Pelosinus fermentans DSM 17108: one gene and its partners. The protein of the gene in region 1 interacts with the protein of each later gene in a pairwise test. Links are inferred from orthologs where the notes say so. Each region holds a gene or a part of one and is shown on either strand. Other genes may lie near its edges.

Evidence for each region. The genes of interacting proteins can lie anywhere in the genome.
Region 2: the proteins of grpE (region 1) and FR7_RS20740 interact in binary tests that used the Escherichia coli proteins (3 or more experiments, as listed by UniProt). The link is inferred for Pelosinus fermentans DSM 17108 from one-to-one orthologs.
Region 3: the proteins of grpE (region 1) and groL interact in binary tests that used the Escherichia coli proteins (3 or more experiments, as listed by UniProt). The link is inferred for Pelosinus fermentans DSM 17108 from one-to-one orthologs.

The regions. Positions count from the first base shown.
Region 1 is NZ_AKVN02000001.1:2,167,477-2,175,360, reverse strand. What follows is about bases 1-2,913. They hold grpE (nucleotide exchange factor GrpE), read right to left. Parts: upstream 1,780-2,913; coding sequence 1,222-1,779; downstream 1-1,221. Other genes in these bases: FR7_RS09760 (TCP-1/cpn60 chaperonin family protein), read right to left, coding at 1,828-2,913; dnaK (molecular chaperone DnaK), read right to left, coding at 1-1,159. Also shown: more of FR7_RS09760, read right to left, coding at 2,914-3,360; heat-inducible transcriptional repressor HrcA, read right to left, coding at 3,446-4,474; radical SAM family heme chaperone HemW, read right to left, coding at 4,577-5,713; lepA (translation elongation factor 4), read right to left, coding at 5,723-7,519; FR7_RS09740 (hypothetical protein), read right to left, coding at 7,715-7,884. UniProt on the Escherichia coli protein: Participates actively in the response to hyperosmotic and heat shock by preventing the aggregation of stress-denatured proteins, in association with DnaK and GrpE. It is the nucleotide exchange factor for DnaK and may function as a thermosensor.
Region 2 is NZ_AKVN02000001.1:4,511,853-4,519,713, forward strand. What follows is about bases 3,048-5,937. They hold FR7_RS20740 (Nramp family divalent metal transporter), read right to left. Parts: upstream 5,179-5,937; coding sequence 3,916-5,178; downstream 3,048-3,915. Other genes in these bases: FR7_RS20735 (ECF transporter S component), read right to left, coding at 3,048-3,315; pflB (formate C-acetyltransferase), read left to right, coding at 5,688-5,937. Outside these bases: FR7_RS20720 (Rossmann-like and DUF2520 domain-containing protein), read right to left, coding at 1-808; FR7_RS20725 (DUF4870 domain-containing protein), read left to right, coding at 1,252-1,602; FR7_RS20730 (YitT family protein), read left to right, coding at 1,645-2,496; more of FR7_RS20735, read right to left, coding at 2,728-3,047; more of pflB, read left to right, coding at 5,938-7,861. UniProt on the Escherichia coli protein: H(+)-stimulated, divalent metal cation uptake system. Involved in manganese and iron uptake. Can also transport cadmium, cobalt, zinc and to a lesser extent nickel and copper. Involved in response to reactive oxygen.
Region 3 is NZ_AKVN02000001.1:3,289,019-3,296,977, reverse strand. What follows is about bases 1,925-4,912. They hold groL (chaperonin GroEL), read left to right. Parts: upstream 1,925-2,587; coding sequence 2,588-4,237; downstream 4,238-4,912. Other genes in these bases: pdaB (polysaccharide deacetylase family sporulation protein PdaB), read left to right, coding at 4,459-4,912; groES (co-chaperone GroES), read left to right, coding at 2,276-2,560; FR7_RS15225 (ANTAR domain-containing response regulator), read left to right, coding at 1,925-2,028. In the rest of the region: FR7_RS15230 (histidine kinase N-terminal domain-containing protein), read left to right, coding at 24-1,445; more of FR7_RS15225, read left to right, coding at 1,447-1,924; more of pdaB, read left to right, coding at 4,913-5,199; aminofutalosine synthase MqnE, read left to right, coding at 5,347-6,450; FR7_RS15200 (menaquinone biosynthetic enzyme MqnA/MqnD family protein), read left to right, coding at 6,443-7,282; mqnC (cyclic dehypoxanthinyl futalosine synthase), read left to right, coding at 7,279-7,959.

The DNA of each region.
Region 1 (7,884 bases):
TATTACGTTCAATAATTTTAGTGTATACTCCACCTAATGTTTCAATTCCCAATGATAATGGAGTTACATCAAGTAAAAGAACATCTTTAACTTCTCCTACCAATACACCAGCTTGAATCGCAGCACCTACCGCTACACACTCATCAGGATTTACACCACGATGCGGTTCTTTGCCCAGGAATCCTTTGATAGCTTCTTGCACTGCAGGAATACGAGTAGAACCACCCACCAAAATTACTTTTTCAATATCCTTAGGTGACAAACCCGCATCGCTCATTGCCTGACGAGTTGGCCCCATAGTAGATTCAACCAAATCAGCAGTTAATTCATCAAACTTAGCTCTTGTTAAGTTCACTTCTAAATGTTTAGGACCAGTTTGATCCGCAGTAATAAATGGTAAATTAATATTAGTTGTCAATACACCAGAAAGTTCAATTTTTGCTTTTTCAGCAGCTTCGCGCAAGCGTTGTTCTGCCATACGATCTTTTGACAAATCAATACCATTTTCTTTTTTGAACTCTGCAACTAACCATTTCATAACACGTTCATCGAAATCATCTCCGCCTAAACGATTATTACCATTGGTAGCCTTTACCTCAAACACACCTTCGCCAAGTTCTAAGATCGATACGTCAAAAGTACCACCACCCAAGTCAAAAACCAATACTGTATGATCGTTGCCTTTATCAATACCATAAGCTAAAGCTGCAGCTGTTGGTTCATTGATAATACGAAGTACTTCTAAGCCTGCAATGGTTCCAGCATCTTTTGTTGCTTGACGTTGACTATCATTATAATAAGCAGGTACAGTAATAACAGCTTGCGTAACAGTTTGACCCAAATAAGCTTCTGCATCTGTTTTTAATTTTTGCAAAATCATTGCAGAAATTTCTTGAGGAGTATAAGTCTTATCATCAATTTTCACTTTATGATCAGTACCCATATGTCTTTTAATGGAACTAATCGTACGCTCAGGATTGGACACAGCTTGGCGCTTTGCCAATTGACCAACCAAACGCTCATCATTTTTAGAAAAACCTACTACGGAAGGAGTAATTCTGTTTCCTTCAGCATTTGCAATAACAACCGGCTCTCCACCTTCCATTACTGCCACACATGAATTTGTAGTACCAAGATCTATACCAATTACTTTTGCCATTTTTTTCTTCCTCCTTGAAATATGTAAAATTTTATTTTTAAAATGAAGTTTTTAAGTAACTTCTAATTACTTACGACTTTAACCATACTGGGTCTAATAACCTTACCTTTTACGGAATATCCTTTTTGCAGCTCTTCTACAATTATACCGTCAGGCTGATCAGCATCCTCCACTCTCATTACAGCTTCATGCTCTTGAGGGTTAAAGGTTTTGCCAACTGCCTCCACAGCCACCAGTCCATTTTTTTCCAACCCCTGCATTAATTGACGATAAATCATTTCTACTCCTGACAGCATTTTATTCGCATCCTGAGTAGCAACACTGCATAAGGCTCTCTCAAAGTTATCAATAACAGGCAGTAATTCTAAAATAAGATTTTGTGCTACGATATTTGATAGCTCTTCTTTTTCCTGACGAGTACGTCTTCGAAAATTATCAAAATCCGCCTGCAATCGTTTATAGCGATCATTACTCTCTTCTAACAGACGCTCTTTTTCTGCAAGTTCCGTCTGCATTTTAGTTTCTATCTCATCTAAAACTTCTATTGTTTCATCAGGTGCAACACATCGATCCTCAATTATCTCTTGTACTTCTTCTTTTGTTTCGTTCAAATAAATCACCCCATCTTAAAATATACGAACTTCTGCTGCAAATTCAGCGGCCTTATGCTACTCTTCTTTTTTCTTAATAATCGTATCAATGCGTAAAATAGCAATAGCAACTTCTCCCGCCGCCTTCACGGCATGTAATTTCACTGTTGTAGGATCCACTACGCCAAGAGTCATCATATCAATCACTTCACCAGTATCGCAATCAATGCCTAAAGAATCTTTATTTTGATTGGCATGGGCTGCAATGACATCTTCTACCTTCTCCAGAGGATTATAGCCAGCATTTTCTACAATTTGTGCTAACGGTCTGCGTAATGCATGTATTACACAATCTACCCCATAAGCCGCCATACCTTTAACTGCATCCCTAGTCTTAGCAATGTCACGGCTAATAGCAATTTCAATAGACCCGCCGCCAGGCACATAACCACCTTTAACAGCAGCTTGCACACTAGAGGCTGCATCTTTGGCAATACGCTGCCGTTCACCAACCACTTCTTTGGTAGCAGCCCCCACTAAAATGGTAGCCATCGGCTTACCAGCACCGCCCAACATACGAATATGCTTCAATTTTTCATCTTCATACACGTTCTTCGCCAAACCCAAAGAACTAGCAATGTTCGTAATATCTTTCTTAAGACCTGTGCGTTTAATCATACGCGCTCCTACATGATCCGCGGCACGGCGAAGTTCCTCTGGCACCACTCGCTGAATTACCATAATACCGGCATCCGTCAGTATTTCTTCTGCACTATTATGGACACCCCGATCTACCAATACTACCTTAACACCAAGTTCTACAATCTTATGTACATTTGTCTTGAACTCATTTTGCAATTCCAGATACCGCTTAAAGCCAGCTTCTGTACTTAACGCCTCATCACCAATTTCTTCAGGCTCTAAGGCATCATCAATGACCAATACTTTTGCTTGACTACTCTTTACAGGCATATCTTGATTTAATCGCTGTTTATCAACGATAACGCCCATAAAGACCTCATTCTCAGCGCCTTCCTGGGAGAAAATAATCTCTGACAGTTTAAAACTGGACTCACGTAATTTTTCAATACCGATAAGTCCTGCGGCCTTAATAACCAATTGAGCAATATCACTATATTCGCGGCCAGCAATCATAGCAATACGGTGTAGAATGGGATCTTGTATATCAAAAATATGTTTTGCCCGATCCTTAATCTGCTCTAATGCCAGCGCCACACCATGTCTGATTCCTTCGATGACACGGGCAATGGGCACACCCCTTATAACTTGATTTACACCTTCACCTACCAGACCACCCGCCATAATAGTTGCAGTTGTTGTACCATCTCCAATTTCGGCTTGCTGAGCTCTGGCAACATTGATCAGCATTCTGGCTGCCGGATGATCTACATCCATTTTATCTAAAATAGTAACGCCATCATTTGTGATTATGACTTCACCGGAAGAACCTAACAGCATAGTATCTAGCCCCTTAGGACCAATAGTTCCCTCAACAGCTGACGTAACCACTCTGATAGCGTTCCCGTTTGTCATGAGTGCCGCTAACCTTTCATCTACTTCAGAACCACTATTAGCTTGCTTTAGCTTCATCCCTGGTTCCTCCCAAATTACAGTTCTATTATATGTATAATAGAGTCAGTAATACCCTTTACTATAGAAGGAAGGTATTACCTCTCTATATTTTATACTTTTTAAGTACTTCTCCTAAATGATTATGCATAAACTCTAAAACTGACATGACCTTGCCATAATCCATCCTGGTCGGACCTAATACAGCTACTGTTCCCACGACTTGACCATCAATGCGATAAGTAGCCTGCACCATACTGCAGTCTTGAATTCCGCTATATTTGTTTTCATCGCCAATTGTAACAATAACACCATCATTTTTTTGATTTTGCAAAATATTCGCCAGCAAATGTTCTTCTTCCAGCATATCTAAAAAAGATTTTACTTTTTCGATATTTTTAAATTCTGGCTGACTTAATAATTGTGTGGTGCCACCAAGATACAACCGCTCATTTTTTTCCACAACCAATGCCTGTTTTAGTATCCCTAAAGCAGTTTCAAACAAGTCCACATCAATTAGCATTTCATTTTGAATTTCCCGCAGAATGGATAATTCAATATTCTCAAAGGATAATCCTGATAAACGTCTATTAATGTGTTCTGCAATACGCTGCAAATCATTAAATGAAAGCCCTGTTGGTATATCAATCACCTTGTTTTCTACAAATCCTGTATCTGTCACGACAACCAAAATCGTGCGACAGTCATCAAAAGGTAGAAATTTTAGATACTTAAAGGCGCATTGAGTTACTTGCGGTACTAAAACTAATGAAATATTACTTGTTATTTTGGATAATATTTTTGCGGTTTCCTGAAAAACCTCTTCAACATGACGAGTTTTCTCCTGATACCAATTTTTAATTAATGCAATTTCCCTTTCAGACATTTGGGTCGGTGATAATAGAGAATCTACATAAAAGCGATACCCTTTTGCAGAAGGAATTCTCCCCGATGAAGTATGAAGCTGCTCAATATAACCCAACAGTTCAAGATCAGCCATTTCATTGCGAATGGTTGCAGGGCTAACGCCTAAATCATGTTTGCGGGCAATAGTTCGTGAGCCAATAGGCTCCGCGGTGGAAATATAATCATCAACAATCGCTTGAAGAATACTACGTTTTCTCTTATCTAGCATATGAGTTCCACCTCCTATTGTTAGCACTCGACCTTGTAGAGTGCTAACACCTACTAAAAAAATACCACTCCTGCGCCTGAATGTCAAGATATAATAATTGATTTATCCAGGTAAAAATGCACGAAATACAACATTTCCATACTTCATGCCTAAAACAGTAAGATTTACCTGATTCTCTTTTACAGCAATCAACTTTTTATGAAGTAGTTCTGACACAATTTCTCCATACTCCAAGTAAAATCCACGGTTGAAATATTCCTGAAAATCTAAAATAGATAAACCGTGTACCGTCCGCAAGGCTAAAAAAATATATTCTGCCATAGCAATCGTAGTGCTAGGATTTTCTCGAAATTCAATTGGCAGCGTTCCTTTTTCCACACAATCTATATATTGAGATACATCAGTTATGTTACTAAGCCGCTGTTTCTGAAAAAAGGAATGAGCCGCGGCTCCCACCCCTACATAAGGATGATATTTCCAATATTTAAAATTATGACGACATTCATACCCTGCTTTAGAAAAATTTGATATTTCATAGCGCTTAAAGCCATGCTGAGGTAAATATTCAGTTGTAAAGGTATACATCTCTTCATCTTCATCTTCTTCTGGCAATATAAGTGTTCCTATCTGATCCATCGCAGCAAAAGGTGTACCTTCTTCTACTTTCAATCCATAAGCCGAGATATGAGTAATATCAAGTTTCATTGCCTCTTGGATACTAACCTTTAAATCATTGCAGGATTGACCTGGCAATCCATACATCAAGTCAAGATTAATATTACTGAAACCTAAATCTTGTGCTTCCTTTACTGATCTTACAGCCTGATCAGCACTATGTATCCTGCCAATTGACTTTAATAATGCGTCGGAAAAAGTTTGCACACCAAAGCTAATCCGGTTGACGCCACCTGATTTTAAAGCTAATAATTTCTCTTGATTCGTCGTGCCGGGATTGGCTTCTACGCTAAATTCTGCAGCTTCGTCAATGGAAAAGCTTTCATGCACCTTAGTTAAGATGGTTTTTAAAGCATCTGCAGGTAAAAGAGTCGGTGTTCCCCCGCCAATATAAATTGTATCAATCAAGGTGCCAGATAAAACACCGCCCCAGCCAGAAATCTCCTGGCATAAGGCGGCAACATAAGGCTGATATAGATGGGTAAGATTATCATAGGAAGGAAAATCGCAATATAAACATTTTTGTTGACAAAAAGGGATATGAATGTATAAACCCGTCTTCATTTCATCACCTTAATCAATCTTTAATATAGCCATGAAGGCTTCTTGCGGTACTTCTACATTACCTACCTGCTTCATACGCTTTTTACCTTCTTTTTGTTTTTCTAAAAGTTTACGTTTACGGCTAATATCGCCCCCGTAGCATTTCGCTAGAACATCTTTACGCATGGCTCTTACTGTTTCACGAGCAATTACTTTGTTGCCAATCGCAGCTTGAATAGGAATTTCAAACATTTGTCTGGGAATGATTCCTCTTAGCTTTTCGACCAAAATTCGTCCTCGATAGGTTGCTTTATCACGATGTACAATAACTGACAAAGCATCCACAGGTTCTGTATTTAGTAGAATATCTAATTTAACAAGCTTAGATTCTCGATAACCCAACAATTCATAATCTAAGGATGCATAGCCTCTTGTAGCCGATTTTAGACGGTCAAAATAATCATAAATAATTTCACTCAAAGGCAATTCATATGTCAGCATTACTCTAGTCACATCTAAATACTTCATATCTTTAAATTCGCCACGTTTTTCTTGTGATAGTTCCATGACCACACCTACATAATCATTAGGCACTATAACCATTGCTTTAACATACGGTTCCTCAATATGTTCAATTTCCTGAGGTGTTGGCAATTTAGAAGGGTTTTCAATTTCAAAGATCTCTCCATCTGTTTTGAAGACTTTATAAATAACACTTGGTGCTGTGGTAATTAAGGTAATATTATACTCACGTTCTAATCGTTCTTGAATCACTTCCATATGTAATAGTCCTAAGAATCCACAACGAAAACCAAAACCTAAAGCACTGGAAGTCTCTGGTTCAAAGACCAATGATGCATCATTCAGCTTTAATTTTTCCAAAGCATCCCGCAAAAGATCATATTCCGAACTGTCTACTGGATACAAGCCACAGTATACCATGGGTGTAACTTTACGATAGCCGGGTAATGCCTCGGCAACAGGACGATCGGCATCTGTAATCGTATCGCCAACACGAACATCTTTTACATTTTTAATACTCCCAGCTACAAACCCTACATGACCAGGTGCAAGTTCACTGACATTAGTCATAGCAGGTCTAAAGACGCCTACTTCAGTTACTTCTACAACTTTATTTGTAGCCATCATCTTCATTTTCATACCCGGCTTAATAATACCATTAATTACTCTTACATAGGCAATAACACCCTTATAAGCATCAAAATGGGAGTCAAAAATAAGTGCACATAATGGTTCCTCAACGGTACCTTTAGGAGGTGGAATTTTCTTCACAATTGCTTCTAGTACTTCTTCAATGCCAATACCCGATTTAGCACTAGTTAGCACAGCCTCTGAAGTATCCAGGCCAATTACATCTTCTACTTCTTGTTTTACTCTTTCTGGGTCAGCACTTGGCAGGTCTATCTTATTAATAACTGTAATGATTTCTAAATCATTGTCTAAAGCTAAATACACATTTGCCAAAGTCTGGGCTTCAATCCCCTGAGCAGCATCTACAATCAAGAGTGCTCCCTCGCAAGCTGCCAAACTGCGTGATACCTCATAGGTAAAGTCAACGTGCCCTGGTGTATCAATAAGATTTAACATATAAGTCTCGCCATCTTTAGCCGTATATTCCAGCCTTACAGACTGGGCTTTAATTGTAATACCACGTTCTCGTTCCAGATCCATATTATCCAAAACCTGAGCTTCCATCTGACGGGAAGATAGGGTGCCTGTATACTCAATCAGGCGATCAGCAAGGGTAGATTTTCCATGATCTATATGAGCAATTATCGAGAAATTGCGGATATTATTCGTCTTCATATAGGCCTCCTCTCGAAATCAATAGCATAATTACTGCTATTGATTATATCACCTGGAACCTAACACCTGCAAGTATTACCTAAATTGCCGTAAATAAAGAAGACTTGATTCAGATAAAGTTTTATTCTATCTGAATCTTAGTCGCGCTTATCCAGGGACTTAGCCGCTCTTAACTCCACTTAGAATGGTGGAGTCTTAGAGCGGCTTAGTCATCGGATAAACATTTGTGATTTCCCATCCTTGTTTTAGATACTTTTCCAAATACTTCTTTTTTGAAGTCAGCCAAGCAAGCTCTTTACGGCAATCAATATATAAATACTTAGGAACCGTCCAGGTAATCAAGGGAGTCTTAATCGTTACACTAG
Region 2 (7,861 bases), 2.3 Mb from region 1 along the record:
CAATCCCCAGAGTATACATCCCAAGTTCACTATATAAGCTCTTATCTACTTCGTTTTCAAATGCCTCCAAGTGTGTCTTTACCGTAATATCATCTCCACGACTAATTGGACCCGTCAGACCCTGAACCACTCCCATTTCCTTTATATTCTGCAGGGTTCCTTCCAGCAGCGGCACTAAAGCAGTTAACGCTTCATCCGAAGATAAGCCAAATTTTCCATACAGCCGACTTGCCCAGTGCATCAAGGAAACCGTGTAGTTCGATACAATGCAGGCAGCCCCATGGTAAAGGGACTTATCTGTATCTAAAATCTGAAAACTGGTTCCTCCTAAATCATTCACAATTTTTTCGGCTTGCTGTATTACCTCTGCCTGTCCGCTTAAGGCAAAATATATGCCCGCTAACCTTTCACTAGTATGTTCTTTATTGGCAAAGGATTGCAGCGGATGCATACAGCCAATCCATGCTCCTTGCTTTTTTGCCGGCAAGAGTACTTCCGCGGTAAGACATCCTGAAGTGTGAAGCACCATTTGCCCTCTTTTGAAACCATTCTCTCTGGCTACTTGTGCTGTCACTTCTCCAATGCAACGATCAGGTGTTGTAATGAATAGGATCTCAGCATCTTGTATAAAATCGGCCGCTCTTACTCTCGTACCTACTCCCAATTCCCTAGCCAGCTGACTTGCTGATTCTAGACTATTACTAGCAATTCCAGATAAATGATACCCTCTATCAGATAATCCTCGTGCCAGCACACTCCCCACTTTCCCGGCTCCAACAATACCTATTTTCGGCTTTTGTTTTTTCATATTTCCTCCTTTACCTAATAGCCGTGAAGAGGCAAAGGATGAGCATCCTTTGAGATCCTAAAAGAAACTTTCCAAGACTGCTTGGCAGCCAAAGGAAAAGAAAATATAAAAAAGCCTTCCGGAGCTTGTCCGAAAGGCATACTTTTCCTATGCAACCTCCCGTCTCAGTCCATTAAAAGATCTAAGCGGCTATAATTCGATATGAAACTGTGGAATACTATAGCAACAAGTTCTTTTTACAGTATGGTTCATAACTGATACCACCCAAAGAACGCTTCGCCATTTTTACTACAAAACGATAATATCATAAACCATAATAAAAACACAAGGATTTTATGTATCTATGATTATGCTTTATTGACAAGTATACATAACTGAAAATCTTGGAATAAGATATACAAAAGATCAAAGCTACTATAAAATAGATTCAAGGAGGTGTTCTTATGAATGAGATAACAGGAGAACAAAAACTCTTAGCTATTTTAGCCCATATATCCTATTTCCTAGGGGGATTGGGCTTTATTATTGCACCATTAGTCATCTTCTTATTAAAAAAAGACGACGCTTTCGTCTATCATCATGCAAAACAGGCTCTCGTTGCCCATTTGAGTATACTGACTGCGTCCTTCATTGTCAGTTCTTTATGTATATTAATAATTGGTGTTTTTCTGCTTCCTATCGTAGGTATTTTGTGGCTGATTCTGCTCGCAACATCGATTATTGCAGCAAGTAAAGCCTTTTATGGTGAAACCTATCAATACCCTTTTATCCAAAAACTGATTCATAAACTTTAGTAACGAACATTATGCCTTTTATATTACACTAGGAGGAACTATATGCGTTATAAAATCTATCAATATCTTTCTGTTGGCATTGGCTGCCTGGTAAGTGCTGTCGCGATCAATAGTTTTCTCGTACCTCACCACTTGTTAAGCGGCGGTGTAAGCGGGTTAGCCATTATCTTTTATTATCTTGCTGGCTGGCCTATTGGTCTTCAAATCTTTGTAATGAATCTCCCTCTCTTCTATGCTGCATATCGGCTTATTGGAAAAGAATATTTTTTAAAGACCATTTATGGAGCAGTACTTTTTTCCTTTTTCGTAGATGCAACGGGCTACTTGTCAAATTTTATGGTCGTGGATGATCCGATTCTCTCTGCCATTACTGGCGGAATTGTAACAGGTATTGGCTCAGGTCTTATCTTTAAGGCCAATGGCAGCGGCGGCGGGCTTGATGTCGTTTCAAGCATCCTCAAAAAGTACTATTCTATTAATGTAGGTATTGCTTCTTTTTCGGTTAACTGTGTGATTATGGTGATTGCTGCCATTCTTTTCGGCATTAAACTTGCCATACTAACTCTTATCTCCATGTTCATTGCAGCTAATATTACGGATAATGTGGTGGAAGGATTTAACCGTAAGAAAACCTTGTACATCATCTCTTATAAAACCGATGAGATTATTAAAGCCATTTTAAAAGAGGTAGGGCGAGGTGCAACAATCCTTCATGGAGAAGGCGCCTTTACCCGCCAAGAAAAACAAATAATTTTTGTAGTCGTAAGCCTGACCCAAATTGGTCAGATTAAAATTCTCATCCAAGATGTAGATCCCAACGCCTTTATGATCGTTCAAGATGCTGTAGAAGTTCTAGGGAGAGGCTTCACACTGCCTGGAATGAAACAGCTATAAGAAAAATAATTTGAAATGAACCGCAGAGGCGCAGAGACACAGAGAAAAATAATTAATAGCGTTAGAAAATACCCCTCAGCGCACTCTGCGTCTCTGCGGTTTAATCGTTCTTTCCCTGCTCGTTTCACAAAAACATATAAAACAATCGAACCACAAAGCTATGTCAAAAGGCTACTCTGTACTGACAGAGTAGCCTTTTTGTATTCTTTTATTTGATAATTAAAGCCCTACTTACCTCTCGCATAATACAGGGTAAAGCTTCTTGTAAATCATCAATGTAAGAAGGGACATGGCAATTCCTTTTATCATATTAAAAGGTGCAATCCCCAGGGCAATGAAGGATTTTAAATCAACAATCCGGGGATTTGCGATTGTTCCTAAATTAATAATCTGCTCTAAGGGAAAATGCAGCACAGCTTGATATAATGGCAGCAGAATAAAATAATTCAGCAAAGACGCCGAAAACATCATAGAGAAGGTTCCAATAAAGAGAGAAAGCACAGCTCCTTTAAAACTCTTATAGCGCCGATATAAATAGCTCGCTGGCAGAATAAAAGCCACTCCCACCAAGAAATTAGCAATCTCCCCAATTCCCATTGTCTGGGTATTTGCAGCATGTAATACGTTTTTAATTAATTCAATAATAACCCCTGCCATAGGTCCAAGCACAAAGCCTCCAATAATCGCAGGCAATTCACTGGCATCTAATTTTAAGAAACTAGGCATCATCGGCAATGGCACTTCAAAAAACATCAAGATTACAGCAATTGCTGATAAAATTCCAATTTTAGTAATATATCGCGTATTGGCAGAAATCATGTCCAATCCCCCTATAAAAGTAATCGTTAAATCAAACTTATACAACATACAAAGCAGATCGAACCACAAAGACGCAAAGGACACAAAGGGTTTTATTTATATTTTTGTGCACTCCTTTGTGTGTCGCATCAGCGACATTGTGCCTTTGTGGTTCATTTCTTCCACCTATTAAACTATATTTTCTCTACTTATCAAAAAAAATCCCCGAAATGCCTTCGGGGATTTAATCACTCACTACATGCAAACACATCGTTAATGTCGGCTTACTAAGCCTCATACACGGATGCATCTCCAGAAAGTCAAACTATCTGTTATACATACAATGTGCTGCTTTCTCTTCTTACATCCAGACTATACTGTCGGCTTTGGAATCAAACCAAATCTGCCTTGCGGCTCGTGGGCTTGCAGAATCTGCTTACCACCGGTCGGGAATTTAACCCTGCCCTGAAGATATTTCAATTTATTTAATTTTAGCCCCAGAGATAATCATTATCACCGAGTGATGATGATGGATTCATTGTAGCAAATTTGCTGCCTCTTTGCAAGTTAAAAAGTAATACGAAAAACGTGACTCATCTTTTCTTACTCTTTCTTACACCATTATTTAATAAAATCCCACAACAGCATCATATTTAAGACAGAAACAATAAGACCAATGCCCCATAACACAATTTGCTGTAAGCCTGTATTTGCATATTTCCCCATGACCTTCGTGGATGATGTCAAGTAAATCTGCAAGAATATCGTCCAAGGCAATTGAATGCTAAGAAACATTTGGGAATATACCAGCCCCTGAAAAGGGCTTTCGATAAAAAAGATGGCAGCAACCGCCAGACCGTAGGTAATCGCTACTCCCATCCAGGAATGACGGTCTTTAATATCATAGGGTTCTCTAAATATACCTGCAAAGATACTACCACCAGCCATACCTGCAGTAACGGTGGAAGAAATACCTGCAAATAAAAGAGCGATAGCAAAAACAACAGCTGCAGCATTCCCCAGTAAAGGACGCAGCATAATTTCTGCTTGCTCTAATTCATCAACAGATATTTGATTACTGAAAAACACGGCAGCAGCAACCAATATCATCGCACTATTAATGGCCCAGCCAATACACATAGAAAATAGGGTATCTGCAAACTCATACTTTAACTGCCGCTTAATCACAACATCATCTTCCAAATTCCATTGTCTGCTTTGGATGACTTCAGAATGCAAAAATAAATTGTGGGGCATGACCACTGCCCCAAGCACACTCATTACCACCAACATAGCTCCATCCGGAATAACAGGTGTTACCCATCCAACAGCAGCTTCAGACCACTCAATATTGACTAGACTTAGTTCAAATAAGAACGCTATGCCAATGATTGAAACAAAACCCATAATCCATTTTTCTAGTCTTTTATAGGAATTAGCCCATAACATCCAGCTGCAGCCTATGCCGGTTAATAAGGCTCCAATTTTCAGAGGAATATGAAATAGCATTTGTAAGGCAATAGCAGCACCTAATATTTCAGCCATACCAGTGGCCACTGCCGCCGTTATTGCCGAAAACAATACCGTTCTTGATACTAAAGGTCGCAGATATTCAGTAGCTGCTTCCGATAAGCATCGCCCCGTAACAATTCCTAAATGAGCTACATTATGCTGCAAAACGATTAACATAATGGTAGATAAGGTTACCATCCAAAGCAATTTATAACCATACTCTGCCCCTGCGGCTAAATTGGCGGCCCAATTCCCAGGATCAATAAATCCGACGGTTACCAGTATCCCTGGTCCAATATATCGTAATATCTCCCTGGCTCTTAGATTCAGCCCATGCTCCTCCTGAAAAAAGCCTTTTATCCCTTTGAGCATAAACAGATTCTCCTTTATATCGTAATATAGCTTACATATTATCTCTTTTAGATTATTATTAGTATCTATTCTTTATTCGTCAGTTTATCCCTTTTAAAAACATATTAAATTATTATTATAAAATATAAATTTTTAATTAATATAAAATTCATAGTAAATAAAAATTCGACGTAATCTCCAAAGGAATAATATACGTAGCTGTCGAACATATTTTATATTGACAAGACCTTAAGAAAAAGATAAAATTTGTTCTATAAAGAAGTACCTATATTTCATAAAACGGATACAGAACTGGCGGATCGTGGAATAACCACAAGGGACTGTATCTTGAATTAGCCGACCGCCTGGGCATAACTTACTTAGTTGTGCCCAGGCGGTCTTTTCAATTTTTAAAGTTAATAAATTTTGAAAATTATTAAGTATATGATTTATATCATAGGCAAAACATGTTAATACGGTTATAATTAAGTTAATTGATAACAATTATCAATTCAGGGAGGAATCACAATATGAAACAAGCATGGAAGGATTTTAAACCAGGTATATGGCAAAACTCGATTAATGTACGAGATTTTATTCAACATAACTATACCCCTTATGAAGGCAATAGTGATTTTTTAGCTCCCGTAACGCCTCGCACTAAGAAATTATGGGACAAATGCAGCTCATTATTATCACAAGAACGGGAAAAACAAGGTGTATTAGACGTTGATCCTGATATTGTTTCGACTATCACTTCTCACAAGCCTGGGTATATTGAAAGAGATCTGGAAATCATTGTCGGTTTGCAAACAGATGCACCTCTTAAGCGAAGTGTTATTGCCAACGGCGGCGTTCGAATGGCTGAGCAGGCATGCGAAGCCTATGGTTATAAGCTGAATCCTGCTATCAGTGATATTTATCGTAACCATGTTACCACACATAATACTGCTGTATTTAATATGTATACAGATGAAATGAAAAAAGCCCGTAAATTAGGAATTATTACAGGTTTACCTGATGGTTATGGGCGCGGACGCATTATTGGTGATTATCGCCGCATAGCACTCTATGGAGTTAGCCATCTATTAGAAGCTAAAAAAAATGACTTGCAAGGTCTCACCAATCAGCCAATGGACGAAAAAACACTGCGCTTACGGGAAGAAGTCTCGGCTCAAATTGCAGCTCTTAAGGATATAATACTTATGGGAAAATCTTATGGTTTTGACATTAGCCGCCCGGCTGAAAATGCCCAAGAAGCCGTCCAATGGTTATATCTTGGTTATCTTGCCTCTATTAAGGAGCAAAATGGTGCTGCTATGTCCATTGGCCGCGTATCCACTTTCCTTGATATTTATCTTTCCAGAGATTTATCAAATGGTACGCTGTCAGAAAGCGATGCTCAAGAACTTATTGATCAAATGGTCATTAAGTTACGTTTAGCCCGCCATTTGCGTACAACGGATTATAATGAGTTATTTGCTGGCGATCCATTATGGGTAACCGAAGCGATTGGAGGTACAGGACTGGATGGGCGCACCTTAGTAACTCGTACTTCTTATCGAATCTTACACACTTTATATAATTTGGGTCCTGCTCCTGAACCGAATTTGACTATTTTATGGTCAGTAGATCTGCCAGCCGATTTTAAAAAATTCTGCGCAAAAGTCTCATTAGACACCAGCGCTATCCAATATGAAAATGACGATATCATGAGACCTGTATATGGTGATGATTATGCGATTGCCTGCTGCGTATCAGCAATGCGGGTTGGTGAACAAATGCAGCTTTTTGGTGCTAGAGCCAATTTAGCAAAAGCCTTATTATTAGCAATTAATGGTGGACGGGATGAAAATAGCGGAGAACAGCTGGCACCTGTTATGCCAATTCCTGCGGGAGAGTATTTAGACTATGATATTGTTAGGAGCAACTTATCAAAAGTTCTTAGCTGGCTGACTGGCTTGTATGTAAATACGATGAATCTGATTCACTTTAGTCATGATAAATACGCGTATGAAAGAGCACAAATGGCACTGCACGATACCGATGTAAAACGCATCATGGCCTTTGGAGTAGCTGGATTATCAGTAGCAACTGATTCCTTAAGTGCTATCCTCTATGGGAAAGTGAAGCCACTGCGTGATGAAACAGGCCTTGCTAAAGACTTTATTATTGACGGAGATTTTCCCTTCTACGGTAATGATGATGATCAGGTTGACACTTTGGCAACAGAATTAAGTAAGGAATTCAGTCAAAAATTAAAAGAACACGCTGCTTATCGAGATGCAGAACATACACTATCCATACTTACGATTACCTCTAATGTAATGTATGGCAAAAAAACAGGGGCAACTCCTGACGGACGTAAAGCAGGTCATGCATTTGCTCCGGGTGCCAACCCAATGCATGGTCGAGACAAAAAAGGAGCACTCGCAGCTATGCAGTCCATCTGCAAACTATCTTATGATGATTGTCGTGATGGGATCTCTTACACCTTCTCCATTCTTCCTGCGACCTTAGGAAAAACAGCAGACACCAGAATACAAAATTTGGCCGGTATATTAGACGGTTACGCAGCCAGCCAAGGGCATCACATTAATGTAAACGCATTGGATCGCAGCATATTGGAAGATGCGCGAATTCATCCTGAAAAATATCCTCAGCTTACCATTCGCGTATCAGGCTATGCCGTTAACTTCATCAA
Region 3 (7,959 bases), 1.1 Mb from region 1 along the record:
TTAAGTAATAGTTGGAGGTACAAATGGGAGTGGCTGGAGATATTTGTCGAAAAGTAACTACATTAGCCCCAGCGCAAATTGCAGTGCTAGACACAATTTGCACCGTATTGGGATTAGCAAGTGACTTGGCCCACGCCCAAGTTACCTTATATACGAAAGCGCGTATGGAGAACTTTTTGGTTATTGCAGCGCAAATAAAACCCAATACTAGCTATGTGCAGCATAAGCCCAGCTTATTGGGGTCAACTGTCTATGCCTTAGAGGAGCCGCTTATATGGCGAAGTATCTCCATGGGAGAAGCGATTCATGGACAACGGGAATGGGCTCTGGGTATGTGGATGGAAATGCAGGTCTACCCTGTGCGGGATGCTAGCGGCAATGTAATTGCTGCTGTCAGTTTTGAATCTAGCATGGAAGAAGCTCACGTACATGGGCATCAACTCTTGGTTGAAACAGCACAACTTCTTTTATCGACAGTGAAAATACCAAGCAGCAGTAAGCAATATCGTTCCTTGTCTGCCAGTGATGGTATTCTCATTGTGAATGAGCATGGTAAAATCATTTTTGCTAATTCAACCGCGGATAGTATATATAAAGTATTAGCTGTAGGAAATATTGTCGGACGGCGCATTTATGAGCGCCAGGCCCATATGGGGTTAGCCCAAAAGGCTATGACCATTCAAGAGCCTTGTGAGGCAGAATTGTCAGCAGGCAATATGGTATTGGTACAAAGGGCAATTCCTATTATTGTAAACCAAGTTACAGCCTGTACAGTTGTAATTTTAACGGATGTTACCGAAGTAAAAAAGAAAGAAAAAGAATTATTAATAAAATCAGCAGTCATTCAAGAAATACACCATCGGGTGAAAAATAATTTACAGACCATTGCCAGTTTGCTGCGGCTGCAGTCAAGGCGTACGAAATCCCAGGAAGTAAAAGCTGCTCTACGGGAAAGTGTGAATCGGATTTCGAGTATTTCTGTTGTTCATGAATTTTTATCACAGCAGGATGCAGAATTTATTGATGTAGCAGAAGTGGCTAGAAATATTCTCGACCTAGTTATTCAAAATATGCTGGAACCAGACTTTAATTTACAAACTATTTTTAATGGTGAGACAGTGGTATTTCCCTCGGAGCAGGCTAGCAGTTTGGCTCTGGTTATTAATGAGCTGATCCAAAACTCCATCGAGCATGGTTTTGTAGGTCGGCATGAAGGCATCATCGGGGTTGACATTAGTACCCTGGAAGATGAATATAAAATCGAAATCTATGATAACGGCATTGGCATGCCACCGAGCTTTAATCCCCAATTATCCAACAGTTTGGGATTGCAGATTGTACGAACACTGATTGAGAGTGATGTTGGCGGTAGTTTTGCATTATACACGGATAATGGTACTCATGCTTGTATTACCATTCCCCGTAAGGCGAAAGGAGGAGTTTAGAATGGAATCATTGCGGATTGTTATAGCTGATAATGAATCAATTATTCGGATGGATTTAAAAGAGCTTTTGGAAGAGGCAGGGCATACGGTCGTAGCAGAAGCCTCTGACGGATCAAGGGCTGTTGATTTAGTTCGTCAATATCGGCCTGATTTGGTTATTATGGATATTAAGATGCCTGAGATGGATGGTATTACAGCAGCAAAAATAATTTCCAATGAGAAGCTTGCTCCTGTTCTATTGTTAACAGCATTTAGTCAGAAGGATATTGTGGAGAAAGCGAAGGATTCAGGTGTACTGGCTTATTTAGTGAAACCTGTTAAAGAAGTGAATTTATTTCCTGCTATCGAGATCGCTTTGTCTCGCTTTCAAGAGTTTGCTGAGTTAGAGCAAGAACTCGAGAATGTGAAACAATCCCTAGAGACACGAAAAATTCTTGACCGTGCGAAGGGGATTTTGATGGACGCTTACAATCTTAGCGAAACAGAAGCCTATCGTCGCATTCAACAATATAGTATGAGTAAACGCAAATCGATTAAAGATGTTGCTGAATCCATTGTAGAAGCAGCAACGAAAAGAACATAGCCTGCTTAAAGTGCCTAATTGGGCACTTTTCTACTTATAAGCAGCCAAAAACACCGTTTATCTTTTGCACGTATTATACGCAGTGAGAAGTGAATCTAAATTTTTTTTGAAAAAAATATGGATTTTTCCTATTAAACACTTGCTTTTTCTTGCTGAATTTTATATCATAAATTATGTGATTAGCACTCGCTAACAATGAGTGCTAACAAGATTAATATCATTACATATCGTGGAGGAGGAAATTTCAATGATTAAGCCATTGGGTGACAGAGTCGTCATTAAGGTTTTAGAAGGCGAGATGAAAACAAAAAGTGGTATCGTACTACCTGATACTGCTAAGGAAAAGCCACAAGAAGGTGAAATTATCGAGGTCGGTACTGGCAAAGTATTGGACAATGGCCAACGCGTAGCTCTTGATGTAAAAGTTGGCGATAAAATTATATTCTCCAAATATGCAGGTACTGAAGTTAAATATGAAGGGCAAGAATATCTGATTGTAAGCGAAAGAGATATTTTAGCAGTTGTACAATAATAAAATTATTTGGGAGGTTTACATATAATGGCAAAGCAAATTTTATTTGATGAAGACGCACGTCGCGCATTAGAAAGAGGCGTAAATGCACTTGCAAATGCAGTAAAAGTAACACTTGGACCTAAGGGTCGTAATGTTGTTCTGGATAAAAAATTCGGTGCTCCTACTGTTACAAATGATGGTGTAACTATTGCACGTGACATTGATTTGGAAGATCCGTTTGAAAATATGGGTGCTCAGCTTGTTAAAGAAGTTGCTACCAAAACCAATGATGTGGCTGGTGATGGTACTACTACTGCAACTTTACTTGCACAAGCTATGATTCGTGAAGGTATGCGCAACGTAGCAGCAGGCGCAAACCCTATGATCATTAAAAAAGGTATCGAAAAAGCAGTAAAAACCTTAGTGGAAGAGATTAAAAAATCTGCTAAGAAAGTAGAAACAAAAGATGCGATTGCACAAGTTGCATCGATTTCCGCAGCTGACGAAGAAATCGGTAATTTGATTGCAGAAGCTATGGAAAAAGTGGGTAAAGACGGCGTTATTACTGTTGAAGAATCCAAAGGTATGGGAACTAGTCTTGATGTAGTAGAAGGTATGCAATTTGACCGTGGCTACATTTCCCCATACATGGTAACGGATACTGACAAAATGGAAGCGATTTTAAACGATCCTTATATTTTGATCACTGACCGTAAAATTGGTGCCATCGCAGATTTACTTCCTACATTGGAAAAAGTGGTGCAGCAAGGTCGCGAACTTTTAATCCTTGCTGAAGATATCGAAGGCGAAGCATTAGCAACTTTGGTTGTGAATAAATTACGTGGTACCTTTAAAGCTGTAGCTGTAAAAGCTCCTGGTTTTGGTGACCGTCGTAAAGCAATGCTTGAAGACATTGCTGCTTTAACTGGCGGTACTGTTGTTACAGAAGAAATTGGCCGCAAACTTGACACCGTAGAGCTTGTTGATCTTGGACGTGCCCGTCAAGTACGTGTTTCCAAAGAAGAAACCACCATTATTGATGGCGCTGGTGATGTAACTCTAATCAAAGCTCGCGTTAGCCAAATCAAAACACAAATCGAAGATAGCACTTCTGATTTTGATAAAGAAAAACTTCAAGAACGTCTTGCTAAATTATCTGGCGGTGTAGCTGTAATTCAAGTAGGTGCTGCAACAGAAGTAGAACTGAAAGAAAAGAAATACCGTATTGAAGATGCTTTGAATGCAACTCGTGCTGCTGTTGAAGAAGGTATTGTTGCCGGTGGTGGTACTACTTTCATCGATATCTTATCAGCTCTTGATGCCATTGAAGTAATTGGTGACGAAAAGACAGGTGTTGAAATTGTAAAACGTGCAATTGAAGAGCCTGTACGTCAAATCGCTAACAATGCAGGCCTTGAAGGTTCCATCGTTGTTGCAGGCGTGAAAAAAGCCGGTAAAGGCATGGGCTTCAATGCATTAACTGAAGAATATGTTGACATGATTGCTGCAGGTATTGTTGACCCAGCAAAAGTTACTCGCTCTGCATTGCAAAATGCTGCTAGTATCGCCGCAATGGTATTAACTACTGAAACATTAGTAGCTGATAAACCTGAAAAAGACGGTGGTGCTGGTGCTGCTGCTATGGGTGGCATGGGCGGTATGGGTGGCATGGGTGGTATGGGCGGCATGATGTAATAGCAGCCTCAAGCCCCTTTGCAGGAACGGGCTTGAACGCTGGTAAGCATTAAACGCTACCAATCTGCTACCATAATTAGTAAAAATCAGGCTGCCTACAAGTCTATCAAACTTGTAGGCAGCCTTTTTATATTTCTTCTGCTGTATTTTTTCATTTTTGTCTTCATAATTTTCACTTTGCATGCATACATACTATTGTATGGGGTGGGAGGGGGAAGATTATGGTTCTCAATTTGCGGCGAATATTTCATCATCGGCATTTATTTTATGGCATGGTGGGTCTCTTTGCTATTGGTGCTGTTTATGTACAAGTGGCAGAATTGATTTCTGGTGGACCAATAGCAATTGCTGGTACGCGAACAGAACGAAAGGTTGTAGCGTTAACCTTTGATCATTCTTGGGGTAATAAATTTACACCGTCCATATTGGATACCTTAAAGCAGCATAATCAGAAGGCGACCTTCTTTATCATGGGACCATGGGCACAAAAATATCCAGATGTGGCAAAGCGTATGGTAACGGATGGACATGAGATAGCCAGCCATGGGTATCGTCATGAGAATTATGGAGATCGGACGAGAGAATGGGTAACAGAGGATATTGAAAAATCACATAAATTGATTAAAGAAGTCACAGGGGTGGATGCTACCCTGATTCGACCTCCAAACGGTCACTATAATCAGCAGTCACTAAAGGCTACAGAGGATCTGGGCTACAAAACCATTATTTGGAACATAGACTCGCTGGATTGGAAAAATCCTGGCAGAGATGTTATTATAGAAAGGGTAATGAAACGGTTAAAGCCCGGAGGAATTATTCTTATGCATGCCTCAGATACTCCTGTGCAGACTGCAGATGCTCTGCCTATCTTATTAGATAAAATAAAAGCAGAAGGTTATGAAATTGTTACTGTGGGTCAGCTATTAAATGAGCATGCCGAAAATGGAATACTACGACATTAATAGATTGCTTATGAGCAATCTTATTTTTTTGCATTCTGGGGCAGGGAAAAGGTTATAATATCGCGAAGATATATAAGTTTCATAAACCAATGAAGTGGATTGTATGGCTGCGTCTTCTTTATGCGATAAATGAGGTGACAGGAAAAAATGAATAGTATCGAGATCGCCTCGAGAAAAATAGATAAAGGTGAGCGCTTAAATTTTACAGAGGCATTGGCACTCTATCAGCACAATGATATCCTTAAGCTGGCTGAGTTAGCGCGCATGGTTAAAGAGCGTAAGTCCGGACAATATGTGTATTATAATGTGAATCGGCATATTAACTTAACCAATATATGTGTATCAGGTTGTCCGTTATGTGCTTTTGGCTGTAAAGCAGAGGAGCAGAGAGCCTATGTAATGCAAAAATCGGAAGTAATCGAAATTGTAAGCCAGACAATGAGAGAAACGCCTGATCTTAGTGAAATACACATGGTAAGTGCATTACATCCCGATAAACCATTTTCTTATTATTTGGATATTGTTGCGGCAGTGAAAAGGGCAGCACCCCAAGTGCATTTAAAAGCCTTTACCCCTGTGGAAATTGTTCATTTTGCTAACATCTCCCAACTGGGTATAACGGCAGTGTTAGAACAACTAAAAGCAGCAGGCTTAGATTCCCTGCCAGGTGGCGGCGCGGAAATTCTAGATGATAGCGTGCGTAAGATTATCTGTCCCAATAAAGCTACGACGGCTGAGTGGATTGATGTAATTACAGCGGCGCATTCTCTAGGATTGCCCACTAATGCTACGATGCTTTATGGTCATGTCGAAACAATCGAACAGCGGATACAGCATTTAATTACCTTGCGGGATATTCAGGATCGGACAGGCAAATTTCAAGCCTTCATTGCGTTTCCTTTTCATCCAGCCAACACTGGATTCACTAACTTGCAGCGAGTAAGTTCATGGGAAGATTTGAAGATGATTTCCTTAGCACGATTGGTATTAGATAATTTTGATCATATAAAGGCATTTTGGATGATGCTGACACTGCCGATTGCTCAGCTGGCGTTAACTTTTGGTGCAGATGACCTAGATGGAACGGTTGTGGAAGAAAAGATCATTCATGCCGCTGGTGCTACTACAAAAAAAGGAATTACGAAAAAAGAGATTATCAGTTTTGTTGAAGAGACAGGTTACCTTGCAGTAGAAAGAGATACTTTTTACCGCCCACTGAAAATCTCAAGTGGAGTGAAATCATATGGATAATCAAAGCTTAGGAAATATCAAATTTATTAACTGTTTGCCGCTGCACTATGGGTTATCTCACGGCGGCTTTGGAGAAAAACTTTCGATCTATTCAGCAACTCCGGCCCAGCTTAATCAACTAATAGTCACGGAACAATTAAATATTAGTCCTGTGTCTTCTATTATATATGCACAAAACAGTGAGAAATTAGTAGTGCTGCCCAATGTGTCCATCAGTGCAGAGAACGCATTAGAGAGTATTATCTTAGTGTCAAAACATCCAATTGAGCAGTTAAAGCAGGCTCGTATTGCACTGACGTCCAAATCAGCGACTTCTCATGGCTTGTTAAAAATCATTATGCATCATGCATATCAAGCTTCCCCGGAATATTTTGTCAGTCCCTTGTCTCTTGACGAAGGGGTATTAGAGGATGCAGAGGCAGTATTATTTATTGGTGATGATGCTCTTATGGCTTATCATCATCAATTGGCTGGCTACTATTATTATGATCTGGGAGGGGAGTGGAAAAAACTCACCGGCCTTCCTATGGTATATGCGGTATGGGCACTCAATCGTAAGTTTGCTGATCTAAATAAAGACTATGTACAAATGGTATATGAGAAAGTGACTGGCGGATTTCAATATGGTCTAACTCATATAGCGGATGCTGCTCGTACCTTACAAGATACGTTCTCTTTAACAGCGGCACAAATTGTTCATTATATTGGCTTGCTCAACTATCAATTCAGCCCTGCTCATGAACAGGCTTTATTGACATATTATAGAATGGCTCATGATTTAGGTTTAAGTCCTAACATAACAGAGATTGAGTTTGCAAAGGTGGTAAAATGAGTAGGATACTAGCAACGAATCAAGCTGTAGAAATGTTATCTGGTGGAGATATTTTAGAACTGGGACAGGCAGCAAATAAAATGCGGCAGAAGATGCATCCGGGAAATGTAGTTACCTTTATAATTGATCGTAATATCAATTATACAAATATCTGTACAAGTGAATGCCGATTTTGTGCTTTTTATCGCAGGCAGGGGCATCCTGACGGTTATACCCTATCTCAAACTGCTATCTTTGATAAGCTGAAAGAAACCATTGAAGCAGGCGGTACGCAGGTCATGCTCCAAGGTGGTCTAAATCCAGCCTTAGGTTTGGATTATTATGTTGAATTACTTACCTATATCAAAAAGAATTTTAATATTGCCATTCACTCTTTTTCCCCTGCAGAAATTGTTCATATTGCAAAAAAAGAAGGACGATCGGTAATTGAAATATTAGAAGCGCTGAAAGCAGCGGGTTTAGATTCCTTGCCAGGCGGCGGTGCTGAGATCTTAGTGGATGAGGTGCGGCAAAGAGTCAGCCCTAAAAAAATTAGCGCTGGAGATTGGTTGATGGTTATGGAAGCTGCCCACAAGATAGGGCTTGAAACAACAGCGACAATGGTGATTGGTATGGGAGAATCCTATGCTCAGCGTATGGAGCACATGGAAAAGATAAGGAATCTTCAGGAGAAAACA